One region of the Polaromonas sp. P1_H6 genome, then DNA from elsewhere that is predicted to be linked to it. Evidence: riboswitches for the same ligand, from Rfam matches in the RefSeq annotation. Region 1 holds a riboswitch; the other holds the start of a gene.

What was found. Region 1 has a riboswitch for S-adenosylhomocysteine ahead of ahcY (adenosylhomocysteinase). Riboswitches for the same ligand answer to the same signal wherever they lie in the genome.
Region 2: another riboswitch for S-adenosylhomocysteine. It lies ahead of metH (methionine synthase); the one in region 1 lies ahead of ahcY (adenosylhomocysteinase).

The regions. Positions count from the first base shown of each region.
Region 1 is NZ_JBFUCN010000009.1:136,947-143,966, reverse strand. Features, by position in the region: gene AC1D1F_RS10995 (TlyA family RNA methyltransferase) at 1-28, opposite strand, end outside; gene ahcY (adenosylhomocysteinase) at 187-1,617, opposite strand; S-adenosyl-L-homocysteine riboswitch at 1,721-1,793, opposite strand; gene AC1D1F_RS10985 (HAD-IIB family hydrolase) at 1,971-2,765, shown strand; gene AC1D1F_RS10980 (MFS transporter) at 2,766-4,016, opposite strand; gene AC1D1F_RS10975 (TetR/AcrR family transcriptional regulator) at 4,129-4,713, shown strand; gene AC1D1F_RS10970 (Bug family tripartite tricarboxylate transporter substrate binding protein) at 4,700-5,665, opposite strand; gene AC1D1F_RS10965 (hypothetical protein) at 6,083-6,721, shown strand; gene uvrA (excinuclease ABC subunit UvrA) at 6,743-7,020, opposite strand, start outside.
Region 2 is NZ_JBFUCN010000010.1:147,892-154,911, forward strand. Features, by position in the region: gene recQ (DNA helicase RecQ) at 1-619, opposite strand, end outside; gene AC1D1F_RS11800 (rhodanese-like domain-containing protein) at 677-1,069, opposite strand; gene AC1D1F_RS11805 (homocysteine S-methyltransferase family protein) at 1,138-2,184, shown strand; gene AC1D1F_RS11810 (Bug family tripartite tricarboxylate transporter substrate binding protein) at 2,386-3,369, shown strand; S-adenosyl-L-homocysteine riboswitch at 3,442-3,536, shown strand; gene metH (methionine synthase) at 3,552-6,305, shown strand; gene AC1D1F_RS11820 (glycine zipper 2TM domain-containing protein) at 6,481-7,020, shown strand, end outside.

The DNA.
Region 1 (7,020 bases):
GGTCGACGAGGAAGAGGTCAGCGCGCATGTAGTGTTCCGGTATTCCAACAACAGCCTCAAGGGCGTAGCGAGCGGCCCGAGAGCAAGGCGCGGGCGTCAGGCAACCGGAATGCACTTGAGGTGCATGAGGATTGCCTGATCGGGACCCGCAACGCCGCTATCGGGTCGCGCAGTAGCCACGAAAAATCAATAGCGGTAGGTATTGGCTTTGTACGGGCCGGCTTTAGAAACGCCGATATAAGCCGCCTGCTCATCGCTCAGCTCGGTCAGCACCGCGCCGACCTTCTTCAGGTGCAGGCGCGCGACCTTTTCGTCGAGGTGCTTGGGCAGCACGTAAACCTTGCCCACTTCATAGTCGGCCTGCTTGGTGAACAGCTCGATCTGGGCGATGGTCTGGTTGGCGAAGCTGGACGACATCACGAAGCTCGGGTGGCCGGTGCCGCAACCGAGGTTCACGAGGCGGCCCTTGGCCAGCAGGATGATGCGCTTGCCGTCCGGGAAAATCACGTGGTCGACTTGCGGCTTGATCTCTTCCCAGGTGCATTTTTCAAGCGCAGCGACGTCGATCTCGTTATCGAAGTGGCCGATGTTGCAGACGATAGCCTGGTCTTTCATCTTCGCCATGTGGTCGTAGGTGATCACGTTCTTGTTGCCGGTGGCGGACACAAAGATGTCGGCCTTGTCGGCAGCGTATTCCATGGTCACGACCTTGTAGCCTTCCATCGCGGCCTGCAGGGCGTTGATCGGGTCGATCTCGGTCACCCACACCTGGGCGGACAGCGCGCGCAGCGCCTGGGCCGAGCCCTTGCCCACGTCGCCGTAGCCGGCCACGCAGGCGACCTTGCCGGCCACCATCACGTCGGTGGCGCGCTTGATCGCGTCGACCAGGGATTCGCGGCAGCCGTAGAGGTTGTCGAACTTGGACTTGGTCACCGAGTCGTTGACGTTGATGGCGCGCAGGGCCAACGTGCCCTTGGCCGACATTTCATTGAGGCGCAGCACGCCCGTGGTGGTTTCTTCGGTCACGCCGATGATGTTCTTCAGGCGGCGGCTGTACCAGGTCGGGTCTTGTGCGAGCTTGGCCTTGATCGAGTTGAACAGGCAGATTTCTTCTTCGCTGGTCGGCTTGGAGATCAGGCTGGCGTCTTTTTCGGCTTTGGTGCCCAGGTGCATCAGCAGCGTCGCGTCGCCGCCGTCGTCCAGGATCATGTTGGGGCCTTCTTCAGGCGTGCCTTTGGCGCCGCTGAATTCAAAGATGCGGTGGGTGTAGTCCCAGTAGTCGGCCAGGGTTTCGCCCTTGATGGCGAACACCGGCGTGCCGGCGGCGGCGATCGCGGCGGCGGCGTGGTCCTGCGTCGAGAAGATGTTGCACGAAGCCCAACGCACGTCAGCGCCCAGGGCCTGCAGGGTTTCGATCAGCACGCCGGTCTGGATCGTCATGTGCAGCGAACCGGTGATGCGCGCGCCCTTCAGCGGCTGCACCTTCGCGAACTCTTCGCGGATGGCCATCAGGCCGGGCATTTCGGTCTGGGCGATGTTCAGTTCCTTGCGGCCCCAGGCGGCAAGCGAAATGTCGGCAATGACGTGGTCGGTGGAAGGCTTCAGGACGGCGCTCATACGGTTCTCCAATAATCAGACGTAGTAACTGGGCAAAATCGCCACGGGCATGCGGCTTCAAGAAAGGGGGAATTCAGTCATTCACCCGGCTTGAGAGAGCACATGCGGGTGAGCGTGGTTGCAATGAAGTCCTGAGCCTGGTCCACGTGGTGTGGCTTGCAACGCTCCTCAGGAAGCCACGATTGTAATTCCATTTCCAATTCAAAGCGATAGGTCGTTGCACCGCCTTGCCGTGCTGTAGCACTGTCTGCGGCGGCGCGCCTACTCTCGCTTCGAATTGAAAACGGAATTACCGCCCCGGGGCCCGCTCAGCCTTTGAAAGCCGCGAGCAAGAGCCGTGCGAAAATTTCACCATGCAAGAATTTTCCCGCTGGCCTGTTACAGAGCGCCGCCGCATTACAGGCGTCTTCACTGATATCGACGACACACTGACCACCGAAGGGGAGATCACCCCCGATGCGCTGGAAGCTTTGGGTGAATTGAAAGCAACCGGGTTCAAGATTGTGGCCATCACCGGCCGCCCGGTCGGCTGGAGCGAACCCTTCGCGGCGCGCTGGCCTGTCGATGCCATCGTGGCCGAGAACGGCGCCGTGGCCCTGCTACCCGATGCCAAAAGCGCCCCGCCGCGGCCGCTGGCCAAAATCTACCAGCAGGATGCGGCCACACGCAGCGCCAACTTCAGCCGCATGCAGGCCGTGCTGGCGCGCATCGAACGCGAACTGCCGGGCGTGCACCGCGCCACCGATTCACCGGGCCGCGAGACCGACATTGCCATCGACCACAGCGAATTCACGCAACTCAGCGACGGGCAGATCGCCGCCGCGGTGGCGCTCATGAAAAGCGAGGGCATGCATGCCACCGTGAGCAGCATCCACATCAACGGCTGGTATGGCGACCACAACAAGCTCGAAGGCGCTCGCTGGATTGTTCGCCAGCTCTGGCAGCGCGACCTGGATGCCGAAATGGACAACTGGGTCTACGTGGGCGACTCCACCAACGACCAGCTGATGTTCAAGGCCTTTGCCAACAGCGTAGGCGTGGCCAACATCGCGCGTTTTGTGCCGCAACTCGCGCATCTGCCGCGCTATGTGACGCGGGGTGAGCGCGGCGCGGGCTTTACCGAAGTAACCCGCGCCTTGCTGGATTAATTAGTTAACGGCTGGTGCGCCCGTGCGGCGCAGCGAAGTCCAGCGCAGCCAGGCGCCCAGGGCGGCAACGGCCAGCACCAGGCCCGCATAGCCCTCGGCCGTGGCCGGCAGGCCCAGCGGCGCAATCAGCCGGCCGGCCAGCATGGCGGGCACGCTGAACGCCAGGTAACTGGTGGCGTACAGCGCGGCGAACAGTTCGGCGCGTTGCTGCGGCTGTGCCAGCGGGGCCAATGTCTGGACCTGCGCCGAGAAAGCCGAGCCGCCGCCGAAACCGGCCAGCGCCGTGCCCGCGAAAAACAGCCCCACCGAATGCGTGGCCAGTGACACCGCCACCCCGCCGGCGCCCACGGCCAGCAAAGCCATGCCCAGAGCGCTCATGCGCACGGGCGACAGGCGGCGGAGCAAAGTCGGCGACACGGCGCCCAGGCCGAAAAAAGTCGAAATGGCCAGCCCGTTGACGATGCCGTTGTGGATGCCGAAGATCTGCTGCAGCATCGAAGGCACCAGTGAGAGGTAGAGCCCCGCGAAGGACCAGACGGCCAGCATCGTCGGCACGCCGCGCAAGAATTCAGCGCGCGCCTGCACGGGTATCGAAATACGCGGTACCAGCGAAGCCAGCGCACCGGGGCGCGGCGTGGCGCTTTCCGGCAGGAACAGCGTGGCCACCGCACCCGTGACACAAATGGCGGCCAGCACGCCGAACACCAGCGGCACCGGGTGCAGCGCGAACTGCACGGCGATGCCGGTCAGCAGCGCGCCCACGGCCAGGCCCGCCAGCGGCGAGACGCTGCCTATCATCGCGCCCAGGCGTTTTTGCGCGGCCGGGGCCGCTTCCACCACAGCCGCCGTCAGCGCGCCGCTGACCATGCCGGTCGCGATGCCCTGCACGACACGCGCCGCGATGATGCCGTTGATGCCCTCAGCCAGCAAAAAAGTCAGCATCGCGCCGGCCTGTAGCAACAAGGCGGTAAACACCACGGGGCGCCGGCCTATGTGGTCGGACAGCGAGCCGGCCACCAGCAGCGAGGCCAGCAGCGCAATCGCGTAAATCGCGAACGCCACCGTCAGCAGCGCCGGCGAAAAGCCCCACTGCTGCTGGAACACCACAAACAGCGGCGAAGGTGCGCTGCCCGCCACGAAGAACGCGAACAGCAGGACGGCCAGCAGCGGGAAGGCCGCCGCGGGCGGCAGTTGCCAGCGGGCGGCTGAGGCGGAGGATGGGGCTTGCACAGAGGGGGCGGGTGCGGTCATGGGAAACGCTCAACTTTCTTGAAGCTCTTAAAGCAAATTTGTTTGCGTTTGTGAATTCTACGTCGACTTTTAAATTAACGCAAACATCGTTGCTTTAAGCTAGAATTTGCCCATGAACACCCCTCTCCCCAGTCAGGTCAAACGCCCCGGTGGCCGTAGCGCCCAGGTCCAGGCCGTGGTGCGCAAGGCGCTTGAAGAGTTGATTGCCCAGGAGGGCCGCGACAAGGTCACCGTGCCGGCCGTGGCCGAGCGCGCCGGCGTCAGCGCCTCCAGCATTTACCGGCGCTGGGGCGACGTGAACGGCCTGCTGGGCGAAACCGCCACGCAGCGGCTGGACCCGAATCGCCCCCTGCCAGAGACGGGCGACCTGAAAGCCGAACTCGCGGCCTGGGCCAGGGAGCTGATCACCCACCTCAACAAGCCGGGCAATGCCTCGATGCTGAAGGCAGCTGCCGCGCTGGCCGGCTCGGAAGAAACCAATTGCCTGAAGAACCGCCGCAACGAAGCCACCGTGCTGGTCAAGCGCGCCCAGGCGCGCGGCGAGACCACTCCCACGGTGCAACAGGTGCTGGACCACATGATGGCCCCCATCATTTACCGTTTGATTTTTGGCGCAGGCGTTGAACCCGCTCTGGCGGAACAGCTCGCCGACGAAGTATTCGTACTTGCCGGCGTTCAGCCCGCTAGTTGGGTTTAGCCAGGCCTAACTTGTCGATCAACGCCTTCTCGCGGACCACCGTATCCTGCGCGAACTTCGTGTAGTCGGCCGAACTCAGGTAGTTGGGCAGCATGTCGTAACGGGCCAGTGCCGCCACGTAGCTGGGTTCTTCCATCGCCTTTTTGAAGGCATCGTGCAGGCGCCTGACCACCTCGGGCGGCGTGCCCTTGGGCGCGCCTAAACCGAAAGGCGAGTTCTGCACGATGTCATAGCCCAGTTCCTTGAGGGTGGGCGCATTCGGGAATTTGTCCAGCCGCTTTTCGCCCCAGGTGTTCAGCACGCGCAGCTTGCCGGCCTCCACCTGCGGTGCAAAGCCGGTGCTGTCGGCGCCCGCCATCAGCTGGCCGCTGACCAGCGCCAGCATCAGGTCGGCGCTGCCCTTGTAGGGCACATGCTGCAGCTCGATGCCGGCCTTTTGCGCGATGAGCTCCGTCGTCAGGTGCGGGCTGGTCAGCGTGCCGGTGGAGCCGTAGGTCAGCTTGCCGGGATTGGCCTTGGCATAGGCCACGAAGTCGGCCCAGGTCTTGAACGGGCTGTCGGCCGGCACCACGATGCCGAAGGCATAGCCCGTCACGTTGATCACATAGCTGATGTCCTTGACCGGGTCCCAGTTGATCTTGGTCGTATAGCCCAGGCGGAACACGCCCAGCGGAATCTGCGCCAGCGTGTAGCCGTCGGCCTGTGCGCTTTGCAACTGCTGGGCCGGCAGGGTGCCGCCCGCACCGGGCTTGTTCTCGACGATGACCGGTTGGCCAAGAATCTTGCCGGCGTTGTCAGCCAGCGAACGCATGGTGATGTCGGTCGGCCCGCCGGCCGGGAAGGCGACCACCAGCTTGATGGGTTTGACGGGAAAGGTCTGCGCCAGCGCGGCGCCGCCGATCGCGGGTATCGCCAATGCGGCGGCGGTTTGAAGTAAGTGGCGGCGGTGCATGGGAATGTCTCCGTTGTTTTTGGAATAGCGGCCATCATGCCCGCCGATCAGCCTTGGCGCATCAGGGCAACACCTGAATACCGGATCGGGTTCCTGCCGGCCTCGAAATAGGCTCCCATCGCATTCGCCCCCCGGAAATCTGTCGGCGCTCGCCGACGAAACAGGCCCTTGAATTTGCTGGATATTTTGCAGGGGCTGAAGACGCCTGTCGGTCCATGCCGACGCCTCTGCTTGCCCCCAAATTTAAAAGATGTTGATTTGACTGGATTTTTTCCGTGGCACGGATTGTGAAAAGTCCATGCGCTGGCGCGAAAAGTTGCTTGAACCATTTCGGGTTCATTTGCGACTGATGTGCGCCACAGCGCAAAACGCCAAGCGCATTTATCAACACTCCATTCAGGATTTTTAAGGACTTATATGAAACTCAAACATCTCGCACTCCTCGCCGCATTGATGATGGCCGGCCAGTCGTGGGCACTGACCGCTTACGAAAAACAGCATGGCTGCAACAACGACGGCGAAGGCTGTGCCGGCGGCGGTGGCGCCGGACAGGGCGGCGGCGGCGGTTATGAATCGTCGCAATACGTGGCCGCGTTTATCAGTGAAGGCAGCCTCTGGGAGATGTTTTCAGACAGCCAGGGCGGTTTCACCATCGAAACAGACCTTGGCAGCGGCAAAAAGAAGGTCCACATCGGCGAAAAGGCGGCCTACCTGATCAAGCCACCGCCTGCCAATTCGCAAATGAAGCGCGCTTCCCTGGTCTATGGCGCCATGGCGCCGGCCCTGAGCGCGGAAGCAGCGAAGAAAAAGGCGGAAGAGGAAAAAGCCAAAAAAGCACAGGCCGAGGCGGCCGCCGCCCAGAAGGCGGCTGAAAACAAGGCTGTTGCGGATGCCATCCAGAAAGCCGGCGGCGCTGGCGCCTATTCAGCCGGTCTCGGGGGACCTGCCGCTGCCAAACCGGCCGGTGGCGGTGTCATTGCCGGCACCCCGGCCATCGGTATGCAGCCTGCGGCCGGCCTGTCGGCCGGCGCCATCACCGCACGCAAAAAACCGTAAGGCAGTGCGTCCGCAGCCCGCCTATCCAGCGGTCCGCTCGAGCACGCTCTTCAAGGCCTTGCCCGTATGTGTGCCCTGCTTGACCACCGCTTCGGGCGGGGCCGACGCCACCACACGCCCACCCGCATTGCCGCCGTCCGGGCCCAGATCGATCACCCAGTCGGCTTCGGCGATCACGTCGAGGTCGTGTTCGATCACCACCACGCTGTGGCCGCCGTTGACCAGGCGGTGCAGCACGTGGATCAGCTTTTCGACGTCGGCCATGTGCAGGCCCACCGTGGGCTCGTCCAGCACATACA
Region 2 (7,020 bases), on a different contig from region 1:
CCTCCAGCTTGAGGCGTTCGATCATGTCCTGGCGCGTCAACGCGTCGGCCGTGGCCGTCAGCGCCATGCGCGGCACGTCGGGGAAGGTCTCGTGCAGCAGGCTTAGCGAGCGGTATTCGGGCCGGAAGTCGTGGCCCCACTGGCTCACGCAGTGGGCCTCGTCGATCGCGAACAGGCTCAGCAGCCCGCGCTCGTGCAGCGAGGCCAGCAAGCCCTTCATGCGCGGCGTGTTGATGCGCTCGGGCGCGGCGTACAGCAGCGTCAGTTCGTTACGCAGCAGCTGTTTTTCGAGCTGGCTGCTTTCGTCAAAGCTCTGCGTGGAATTGAGGAAAGCCGCCGACACGCCGGCCTCGTGCAGCGCGCCGACCTGGTCGTGCATCAGCGCGATCAGCGGCGAGATCACCACCGTCACGCCGTGGCCGGCCTGCTGCCGCACGATGGCCGGTATCTGGTAGCACAGCGACTTGCCGCCACCCGTGGGCATCAGCACCAGCGCGTCGCCGCCGCGCACCACGTGGTCCACGATGGCTTCCTGCGGGCCCCGGAAGCTGTCGTAACCGAACACCTCGGCCAGTACGTGCAAAGGGGTGGGAAGGGGGGAGACGGGGAGTGAGGACAAGGTTGGAATGAAATTGATGCGGTGAAGCCTGCTGCGCGGACGCCGGGAAAGCGAAGGCTACATCTGCTCCCAGGGCAGGCCGTCAAAGCGCCAGCCCGAGAGTGTGGAGCGCTGGAACTGCTCGTCGAGTTCGCCCTCGAAGCCGTGCACCACATGCTGCACGTCGGTGAAGCCGGCCGCCTCCAGCGCCTTGCCGGCATCCAGCGTGCGCTTGCCGGAGCGGCAGATCAGCAGCACCGGCTGCGCCTTGCCGGCGGCCTCGCGCGCCACGGCTTCGGCGAACTTCTGCGCGTCGGGCTGCAGGTCGGGGTACTCGTACCACGGCACATTGACCACGCCCGGCGGACGGCCGACATACAGCGACTCGATTTCCATGCGCACGTCCACAAACAGCGCATCGGGATGCGCCTGCAACCAGGACCAGGCTTCTTTGGGTTGAAAATTTTTCATGATCAGGGCAATACCCCTATTGTCGAGGAAAGTCCGACGCAAAACGGAGCCCACTTTAAAATGCTGGCATGAAGCCAATCATCTACACCCGCGGGCAGCAATTGCCGGCCATCCTGGAACAACGCATCGCCATCCTCGACGGCGCCATGGGCACCATGATCCAGCGCTTCAAATTGAACGAGGCCCAGTACCGCGGCGAGCGCTTCAAGGACTTCCACAAGGACGTCAAGGGCAACAACGAATTGCTGAGCCTCACGCGCCCCGACGTGATCCAGGACATCCACGAAGGCTACCTGGCCGCGGGCGCCGACATGATTGAAACCAACACCTTCGGCGCGACCACGGTGGCGCAGGGCGATTACGACATGGCCGAGCTGGCCGTCGAGATGAATTACGAATCGGCCCGCATCGCGCGCGCCGCCTGCGACAAGTTCTCCACGCCCGACAAGCCGCGCTTCGTGGTCGGCGCCCTGGGCCCCACGCCCAAGACGGCCAGCATCAGCCCCGACGTGAACGATCCCGGCGCGCGCAACACCAGCTTTGAAGAGCTGCGCAAGGCTTATTACGAACAGACCGAGGCGCTGGTCAAGGGCGGCAGCGACGTGCTGCTGGTCGAAACCATCTTCGACACGCTCAACGCCAAGGCGGCGCTTTTCGCCATCGACGAATACTTCGACAACTCCGGCGAGCGCCTGCCCCTGATCATCAGCGGCACCGTGACCGACGCCTCGGGCCGCATCCTGAGCGGGCAGACCGTGACGGCTTTCTGGCACAGCGTGCGCCATGCCGCGCCGCTGGCGATCGGCCTCAACTGCGCGCTGGGCGCCACCCTGATGCGCCCCTACATCCAGGAACTGGCCCGCGTGGCCGGCGACACCTTCATCAGCTGCTATCCCAATGCCGGCCTGCCCAATCCCATGAGCGACACCGGCTTTGACGAGACGCCCGACGTCACCTCGCGCCTGCTGCGCGAGTTCGCCGATGAAGGCCTGGTCAACATCGTGGGCGGCTGCTGCGGCACCACGCCTGACCACATCGGCGCGATTGCCCACGCCGTGGCCCCCGTGGCCGCGCGCTCGCTGCAGCGCGGCGGCTTCTACAAGGAAGCCGCCTGAGGGTGAGGGGCCTTCCCGGCCTCCTTATCTCTTGCTTTCCACCCCGGCCGTTACAAAGTATCCAGACGGGATCCACCCCGGCGCGTCACATTTAGCGGCTATAGTCAGGCCCGTTTGTCAGGCTTGGTTTTCACCATCCGGCGCTGCGCCCCGCAGCCTGCCCGTGGCCGGACACAACACAACATCACAACTAAGGAAATCATGAACGTGCGTTCATTCATCAAGATCGCCGCGGCATTCGCCGTGGCCACGGCCGCCCTGGGGGCCCATGCGCAGCTGGCGCCGCAAAAACCGGTCACCATCATCGTCCCGTACCCGGCCGGCGGCCCGCTGGACAATGCTGCGCGCATCCTGGCCGAGAAGCTGCGCCCCCTGCTCAAGACCGAAGTGACGGTCGACAACCGGCCCGGTTCCGGCGGCAACGTGGGCGCCGCGATGGTCGCCAAGGCGCCGGCCGACGGCCATACGCTGGTGATGGGCGCGGTGGCCACCCACGCCATCAACCCCTGGCTCTACCCCAACATGCCTTACGACGCGCTGAAGGACTTCACTCCCATCACGCTGGTGGCTCGTGTGCCCAATGTGCTGGTCATGAACGCCGAGACGGCGAAACGCCTGAACATCAAGGACACCAAGGACCTGATCGCCTATGCGCGCAAGAACCCCGGCCGGCTGAACTACGCCTCCGGCGGCAACGGCAGCGCCGGCCACCTCGCGGGCGAGCTGTTCAAAAGCCTGGCCAAGATCAGCGTGGTGCACCTGCCTTCCAGCGGCTCGGCCCAGGCGCAGACCGGCCTGCTGTCCGGCCAGACCGACCTGATGTTCGACAACCTGGCCTCGGCCAGCGCCAACATCAAGTCGGGCAAGCTGGTGGCCTTCGGCGTGACCACCATCAACCGCTCCAGCAGCTTCACCGAGATCCCCACCATCAACGATGTGCTGCCCGGCTTCCACATCAGCACCTGGTTCGGCATCTTCGGCCCGGCCAACCTGCCCAAAGCCACGACCGACCAGCTGCAAAAAGCCTTCGCCGCCGCGCTCAACACGCCCGACACGGCCGAAAAATTTGCACGCATGAGCGCCACGCCCAGCCCCATGACCTCGGCGGACTTCGCCTACATGGTCATGAAAGAGCACGCCGATTACGGCCGCCTCATCAAGGTTGCCAAGATCAAACTCGATTAAGTAGCACTCCGTTCCCCGGGGCATTCGCACCGGGGGATGGCGCAACAGGGCGTTCAGCCGGTAAAATACCGGCAACCCAAGGAGCGTTGCAGCGGACCCCAGCGTCCGTCAGGCTTGGGTTACAGGCCGCCCTCTCGGCACGCCTGCGGCAACGACGCTCACCTTGGCCTTAAGGTGAGTCCGTGTCTGAAACCGAAAATTCCGTCTTCGTCCCCCCCATGAAGCTGTCCGGCCTGGAGCCGGTCAACATCGGCGCGGGCACCCTGTTCGTCAACATCGGCGAGCGCACCAACGTCACCGGCTCCAAGGCCTTTGCCCGCATGATCCTGAACGGTGAATACGAGCAGGCCCTGGCGGTCGCCCGCCAGCAGGTTGAAAACGGCGCGCAGATCATCGACATCAACATGGACGAGGCCATGCTGGACAGTCAGGCCGCCATGGTGCGTTTCCTGAACCTGATCGCCAGCGAACCCGACATCGCCCGCGTGCCCATCATGATCGACAGCTCCAAGTGGAGCGTCATCGAGGCCGGCCTGCGTTGCATCCAGGGCAAGGGCATCGTCAACTCGATCTCGATGAAGGAGGGCCTGGAGCCCTTCAAGCAGCAGGCCAAACTGCTCAAGCGCTACGGCGCGGCGGCCGTGGTCATGGCCTTCGATGAAAAAGGCCAGGCCGACACCTACGAGCGCAAGGTCGAGATCTGCGAACGCGCTTACCGCGTGCTGGTCGACGAGCTCGGCTTCCCCCCCGAGGACATCATTTTCGATCCCAACATCTTCGCGATCGCCACCGGTATCGAGGAGCACAACAACTACGCGGTCGACTTCATCAACGCCACGCGCTGGATCAAGCAGAACCTGCCCGGCGCCAAGGTTTCCGGCGGCGTGTCCAACGTGTCCTTCAGCTTCCGCGGCAACGACCCGGTGCGCGAAGCCATCCACACCGTGTTCCTGTACCACGCGATCCAGGCCGGCATGGACATGGGCATCGTCAACGCCGGCATGGTCGGCGTGTATGACGACCTGGATCCGGTGCTGCGCGAACGCGTCGAGGACGTGGTGCTCAACCGTGCGCCCGTCTACAAACCGGGCGAGCCCGAACTCACGCCCAGCGAGCGTCTGATCGAAGTGGCCGAAACCGCGAAAAGCGGCGCCAAGGACGACAGCAAGAAAAACGAATGGCGCGCCCTGCCGGTGCGCCAGCGGCTGTCGCACGCGCTGGTCCACGGCATGAACGAGCACATCGTGACAGACACCGAGGAGGTGTACCGCGAGATTCTGGCCGAAGGCGGCCGCCCGCTGCACGTCATCGAAGGCCCGCTGATGGACGGCATGAACATCGTCGGCGACCTGTTCGGCCAGGGCAAGATGTTCCTGCCCCAGGTGGTCAAAAGCGCCCGCGTGATGAAGCAGGCCGTGGCGCACCTGCTGCCTTACATCGAGGCCGAAAAGCTGCTGCTCGAAGCCGCCGGCGGCGACGTCAAGACCAAAGGCAAGATCATCATCGCCACAGTCAAGGGCGACGTGCACGACATCGGCAAGAACATCGTGACGGTGGTCCTGCAGTGCAACAACTTCGAGGTCGTGAACATGGGCGTGATGGTGCCCTGCCATGAGATCCTGGCGCGCGCCAAGGTCGAGGGCGCCGACATCGTCGGGCTGTCCGGCCTGATCACGCCCAGCCTGGAAGAAATGCAGTACGTGGCCGCCGAGATGCAGAAGGACGAGCATTTCCGCATCAAGAAGATCCCGCTGTTGATAGGCGGCGCCACCACCAGCCGTGTGCATACGGCCGTCAAGATTTCGCCGCACTACGAAGGCCCGGTGGTGTATGTGCCCGACGCCTCGCGCAGCGTGAGCGTGGCGCAAAGCCTGCTGTCCGACCAGGCCGCCAAATACATCGAAGACCTGTATACCGACTACGACAAGGTGCGCACCCAGCACGCCAACAAAAAACAGGTGCCGATGTGGCCGCTGGCCAAGGCGCGCGCCAATGCCACGCCCATGGACTGGGCCGGCTACACACCGCCCGTGCCCAAGTTCACCGGCCGGCGCATGTTCAAGAACTTCGACCTGGCCGAACTCGCGCAGTACATCGACTGGGGCCCTTTCTTCCAGACCTGGGACCTGGCCGGCCCGTTTCCGGCCATCCTCAAGGATGAGGTGGTGGGCACGGAAGCCGTGCGCGTTTATGCCGACGCGCAGCGCATGCTCAAGCGCCTGATCGAGGGCCGCTGGCTCACCGCCAGCGGCGTGATGGCGCTGTACCCGGCCAACAGCGTGGGCGACGACATCGAGATCTACACCGACGAGACGCGCAGCGAAGTCGCCATGACCTGGTACGGCCTGCGCCAGCAGACCGAAAAAACTGCGATTGACGGCGTGATGCGGCCCAGCCGCTGCCTGGCCGACTTCGTCGCGCCCAAGGGTGTTGCCGACTACATCGGCGTCTTCGCCGTGACGGCCGGCATAGGCGCCGAGAAGAAAGAGAAATACTTCCTCGACGACCACGACGACTACTCGTCCATCATGCTCAAGGCCCTGGCCGACCGCCTGGCCGAGGCCTTCGCCGAAAGCCTGCACCAGCGCGTGCGCAAGGACCTGTGGGGTTATGTGCCGGCCGAATCGCTGGACAGCGAAGCGCTGATCGCCGAAAAATACCAGGGCATACGCCCGGCCCCCGGCTACCCGGCCTGCCCCGACCACAGCGTCAAGAAAGAGATGTTCGAGCTGCTCAAGGCCGGCGAGATCGGCATGGCGTTGACCGAAAGCCTGGCCATGACGCCGGCCGCCAGCGTCAGCGGCTTCTACCTGAGCCACCCGCAGAGCACTTACTTCAACGTCGGCAAGATTGGCGACGACCAGCTGCAGGACCTGGCGCAGCGGCGCGGCCTGAAGGCGGCTGAGTTGCAGCGCTTGCTGGCGCCCAACCTGTAGGCTCCGGGCTTACCGCTCTCCTTCGCATTTACCGCAGCTTTGCCGGAAAATAGGCGGCGTTTACATAAATACACCGCTCCCTGCAAAAGCGTGTTTACCTTCACGGCATGCGAAACGTTGAACAGGCACTGCGCAACGTTGAGCCAGCGATTTGATTTCACCAGAGGGAATTGTCATGAACACATCCACCGAAACTCTCCAGCCCGGCCAGCAGGCCTCGTCGGCCAGCAAGCCCTTGTGGGCCGCCGTCGGCATCCTGGGCGTCGCCGTCCTGGCCATGGGCGGCACCATGATTTACCAGATGCGAAACCCGCCCGTCGCCGCGCCCGTGGCGCTGGCTGCGCCGCAGCAGGCACCGGTGGCTCCGGCAGTCGCGCCGCCCGTGGCCGCAGCCGCCACCGCGGCCGACGACCTGGCTGAAAAGCCCGCCGCGGCCCCCGCCAAGCCCGCGCCCGTGCCTGCCAAAAAAGTCGCCAAACCCACGCCTAAACCGGCGCCCGCGCCCAGCTACGCCGGCATTTCGCCCGCTCCCGGCCCCACGCCCGCACCGGTTGTTGTGGCGCAGGTCTGCCATGTGTGCGGCGCCGTTGAATCGGTCACGCCCGTTGAACGCTCCACCAAGCCCGCAGGTGTCGGCGCGGGCGCCGTTGCCGGTGGCGTGCTGGGCGCCGTGCTCGGTAACCAGGTCGGCCATGGCGGCGGCCGCACCGCGGCC